2 regions of the Rheinheimera marina genome follow, and region 2 is predicted to be linked to the other one. Evidence: predicted binding sites of a transcription regulator. Region 2 holds the regulator's gene; the other holds the start of a gene.
What was found. Region 2 encodes FliA, which starts transcription of late flagellar genes. Its sites were predicted from a motif close to GCTAAAGTTNNNNNNNNNNCNGCCGATA; they were not measured.
Positions count from the first base shown of each region.

Region 1: ACFO3I_RS06255 (DUF5610 domain-containing protein) is a predicted target of FliA. The motif match lies at 1,304-1,331, and genes of this name have one in related genera.

Region 1 covers NZ_JBHSGB010000006.1:69,827-72,223, forward strand. Annotated here, with positions in the region: gene cobO (cob(I)yrinic acid a,c-diamide adenosyltransferase) at 1-269, shown strand, start outside; gene ACFO3I_RS06250 (cobalamin-binding protein) at 266-1,093, shown strand; gene ACFO3I_RS06255 (DUF5610 domain-containing protein) at 1,394-2,017, shown strand; gene ACFO3I_RS06260 (hypothetical protein) at 2,021-2,397, opposite strand, start outside.
Region 2 covers NZ_JBHSGB010000017.1:329,866-332,262, forward strand. Annotated here, with positions in the region: gene ACFO3I_RS17845 (protein phosphatase CheZ) at 1-137, opposite strand, end outside; gene cheY (chemotaxis response regulator CheY) at 163-534, opposite strand; gene ACFO3I_RS17855 (RNA polymerase sigma factor FliA) at 588-1,307, opposite strand; gene ACFO3I_RS17860 (MinD/ParA family protein) at 1,304-2,182, opposite strand; gene flhF (flagellar biosynthesis protein FlhF) at 2,175-2,397, opposite strand, start outside.

The sequences.
Region 1 (2,397 bases), on a different contig from region 2:
TTTGGGCCCAAGCGGAAGCCTTCTTAAAAAACGACCAACTGCAACTGGTGCTGCTGGACGAGCTGACGTACATGCTGAGTTACCACTATCTGGATCTCGACCGGGTGATCCAGGCGATAGAACAACGCCCAGCCACTCAGCATCTGGTGATCACCGGTCGCAACTGCCACCGGCGTTTAATTGAGATGGCCGATACCGTCAGTGAAATTCAGAATATCAAACACGCCTTTGATGCCGGCATTCAGGTGCAAAAAGGAGTGGACTGGTGAGAACCTTCATTTGCCTGGCCGCCTTGCTGGCCTTTCAGGTGCAGGCACAAGCGCAGCGCATTGTGGCGCTGTCACCGCATTTGGTCGAGCAGCTGTATAGCATTGGTGCTGGCGACAGTCTGGTCGCCGCCACTGAACATGCTGATTACCCGGCTGCGGCGAAACAGTTGCCACGGGTTGGCAACTATATGCAGCTCAATGTTGAGCAAATTCTGCTGCTCAAACCAGATCTGGTGTTGGCCTGGACGGATGGTAATCCTGCCGCCGATATCAGCCGTTTGCGGGCACTCGGGCTGAATTTGGTGGAATCTAACCCGCGCCAGCTTGACGATATCGCCAAAGAGCTGCGCCTGTTGGGTCAACTCACCGGCCACACAGAGCAGGCCGGGCAACAAGCCGATGCCTTTGAACAGCAACTGGCCACACTCAGAGCCCGCTATCAGCAGCAAAGCAAAGTCCGGGTCTTCTATGAGTTATGGGCCGACCCGCTGTCGACTGTGGCCAACCAGGCCTGGCCGCAACAGCAACTGGCACTTTGTGGCGCCGAAAACCCCTTTGCTAACGCCACAGGTGACTACCCCACAGTGGGGCTGGAGCAGGTACTGGTCAGCCAGCCGCAATTGATTATTCAGCCCAATTCCGCTGAGGAGAAGCGCTCGTTATTTGACTGGTCACGCTGGAAAGAGCTGCCCGCTGTGAAATACCAGCAGTTCAGCACACCCAATTCGGACCTACTGCACCGCACCACCACCCGTATGCTCAGTGGCACAGAGCAGCTTTGTCAGGATATTGATAAAGCCCGCAAGTTTTACCAGACCCATTAGGCCACGTCCTTTAAGGTTGGCCTTGCGGTCAACCAAAGCTCCCGGCTTTTTTAGCGCCACCTTCCCTGGCGGCGCCCCTTGGGGTTGCGCTTCGCGCAATGAAAAATTGCTCCCGGCAATTTTTTGTGAAGATCCGTCCTTGGTCTTCCCCCTGCGGGCCGTTGCTTCGCAACGTCAAAAATTGCTCCCGGCAATTTTTTGCCACCCCGGGTTAAAGTTTTGCCGGTGATGGCCGAAACAAGGATACAACCCAGGCGTGGTCTGGCTATACTGACCACAGTCACAGCACAGGAGAGCTTTATGTCGTCCATCAATAGCCTGAGCAACAGCAACGCTCAGTCCGCTAACAGCAGCAATGCCACTGAAGAAAGCAAAGACAAAAAGCTCACTGGCTTCGAGCAGTCCCGGCTCAACAAACAACAGCTCAACGCCTCCATTATGGAAAGCCAGCTCAATCTGACCACGGGCGACGAGAGCAACTCCTTAAAGCTGCTGTACAAAACCGCTTTAGAAGGCATTAACAAAGAGCTGGAAGAAGAATTTGGCCCCAATGCGGCGCAAAAGATTAAACAAAGTGAGGTCGACACCTCACCAGAAGCCACCGCAGACCGCATCGTCAGCTTTGCAACGGCGTTTTATCAGAAATACAAAGAACAAACTCCGGACATGACAGAAGAAGAGCGGCTGGATAAATTTTTATCCATCGTCGGTGGCGGCGTCGACACAGGCTTTAAAGATGCCCGCGACATTCTGGATGGCCTTGGCGTATTAAGCGGTAAAGTGGCCGATGATATCGATAAAACCTACAGCCTGATCCAGGACGGTTTTGCCCGCTTCCGCGAATCTATTCTGAATCCCAACAAGGACGACGAACTGGCAACTGAAGTTGCCGCGAACACCAAAGACGAACTGACTAAAAGTTAAGTACTACCAGTGAAGGAGCCGGTACAGACTGGCCGGCTTATACCCCACTTCACTGCTCAGCCACAGCTGCCCTGCTGGGTCCACACAGGCTCCCTCCACTTGTGTGTCCACTGGCAGCTGTTGCTGTTTAATCAGCTTGCCTTCGCCATCCAGTAACGCCATCCAGACTTCAAATTTCCCTTGGATCATTTGCCAGAACCGCTGCTGGGGTGGCGCATAACCAACCAGCACTAGCTGATCCGTTCCAGGTACAGCACTGGCATCCGTCACCAAAAACGGTAGCGTCACTTCATAACGCGGTTGCGGCAAGGATTGCTCTGGTGCCGAGCTGTTGATTGGGTAAAAACGCGCGGTCAGACTCTTCCAACTTTTGCTCACCA
Region 2 (2,397 bases):
GCAAATAATTCAGAAGAGCCTGGCACTGCCAGTTGCTGTACCATCTGGTTTGCAGCATCAGTTTCGCCCATCTCCAGTAGCTGAACCAGTTCACGCGCCTGCTCCAGCGAAATCAGAGGTGCCGTAGGTACAGACATGGTGTACTCCTTTGTCAGTTACCGGCTAACCCAGACGTTCGAAGATTTTGGCCAGCTTTTCCTGTAAAGTAGCAGCAGTAAATGGTTTGACAATGTAGCCGTTAACCCCTGCCTGAGCTGCCGCAATGATTTGTTCTTTTTTGGCTTCCGCAGTCACCATCAATACAGGGATATGCTTCAGTTTGCCGTCGGCACGGATAGCGCGGAGCAAGTCGATACCTTGCATTCCTGGCATGTTCCAGTCGGTGACGACAAAATCGAAGTCGCCGTTTTGTAACATGGGTAATGCAGTGCTGCCATCGTCAGCTTCCTGCACATTGGTGAAACCCAGGTCTCTTAACAGGTTCTTGATGATCCGTCTCATGGTTGAAAAATCGTCAACCACAAGAATCTTCATGTTCTTATCCAAAGTCCCCTCCGGTGAGCGCCCAATTTAAGGCACCCAAACTATTACAACCAATCCTGCATTCGGGAGCGAAGCCGCACCAATGCCTGACTATGAATCTGACTAACCCGTGACTCGCTGACATCCAAAACGGCGCCAATCTCTTTCAAATTGAGCTCGTCATTATAATACAGTGACAACACTATCGCTTCCCGCTCCGGCAGGCTACTGATATTTTTAATCAGCGCTTGCTGAAACGCATCGTTTGCCTGTTGTTCGTACAGATGATCATCATCAGTGTCGTCTGCCGTCACCAGCACATCTTCCGAGATGCCAAGATCTTCGATACCGATGATCCGACCGCTGCTGGCGTCACTGAGCATATGATGATACTCCTCTAAAGATATATCAAGCTTTTCAGCAACTTCAATATCTTTGACGTCCCGGCCTAACTGACCTTCCAGTTCTGCAATGGCTTCAGCAATCATGCGGGAATTGCGGTGGACTGAACGGGGTGTCCAGTCACCTCGGCGAATTTCATCAAGCATGGCACCACGAATACGGATACCAGCAAAGGTTTCGAAACTGGCCCCTTTGCTGCCATCAAAGTTCTTAGCGGCTTCAATCAGGCCAATCATACCGGCTTGAACCAAATCGTCGACAAGAACACTGGCAGGTAAACGGGCGAGTAAATGGTAGGCAATTCTTTTGACCAGTGGAGCATGTTGCTCCACCAGGCGACTCAGTTGATCAGCAGCACCGTAGGCCGCGAGTTTACTGTTCAAACCAAACCTCGTGCTTCAGGCTGATGCACCAATTGTTCTAAGAAAAACTCGAGATGACCTGAGGCGACGGGTGGAATTGGCCATTGTACAGCACGGGTAGCCAAGGTTCGGATGGCCAATGAGGCCGGTGTCTTCGGAAAAGCTTCGACAAAAGCTTTTTGTTTACGTGCCGCTTTGCGTACGTTCTCATCAAAGGGAATGGTGGCAACCAGTTCCAGCGTCACATCCAAAAACCGGTCCGTTACCCGGCTCAGTTTGGCAAACAATTCCTGCCCTTCTTTGAGTGAACGCACCATATTGGCGACAATTTTGAAACGCTGCACGCCATGTTCACGGCTCAAGATTTTCATCAGTGCATAAGCGTCGGTGATAGATGAAGGTTCGTCACAGACCACCACCAGCACATCCTGTGAAGCTCGGGAAAAGCTCAGGACCATATCGGAGATACCGGCAGCAGTATCCACCAGCAACACATCAAAGCGGGTACGCATTTCACTGAACGCACGAATAAGGCCTGCATGTTCGGCTGGTTTCAGCTCGGTCATGGATTGAGTACCTGAAGTCGCAGGCACTATCTTAATTCCGAATGGACCTTCAATCAGGATATCGTCCAGTTCTGCTTCACCGGATAAGACATGAGACAGGTTTTTCTCAACCCGCAGTCCCAGCATCACGTCACAGTTGGCTAACCCCAGGTCGGCGTCCAGCACCAGCACCTTTTTGCCGAGCTGCGACATGGCCATCGCCAGATTCAGCGACACGTTGGTCTTACCAACGCCGCCTTTCCCACCTGTTATCGCGATGACTTTGATTATTTGTTGTTTCATTCGTCTCAGACCACTGGCTTGATCGTCATTTATCTGAAGATTAGGCATAGGTTCCATCCATCCGGGTTGTCTCGTTGTACCACTGATAACCCGTACTACTGTTGGAGATCCGCAATTGTTCTGCTTGCGCGACCAGTGCCTTGGCATCTGCCATTTCAATGTCTTCCGGTACGCGTTGGCCGTTGGTCAGGTAGCTGACAGGCAGGGCGTTCTGGATCGCGACGTTAATGATTTCCCCCAAACTTAAGCATTCATCAAGTTTG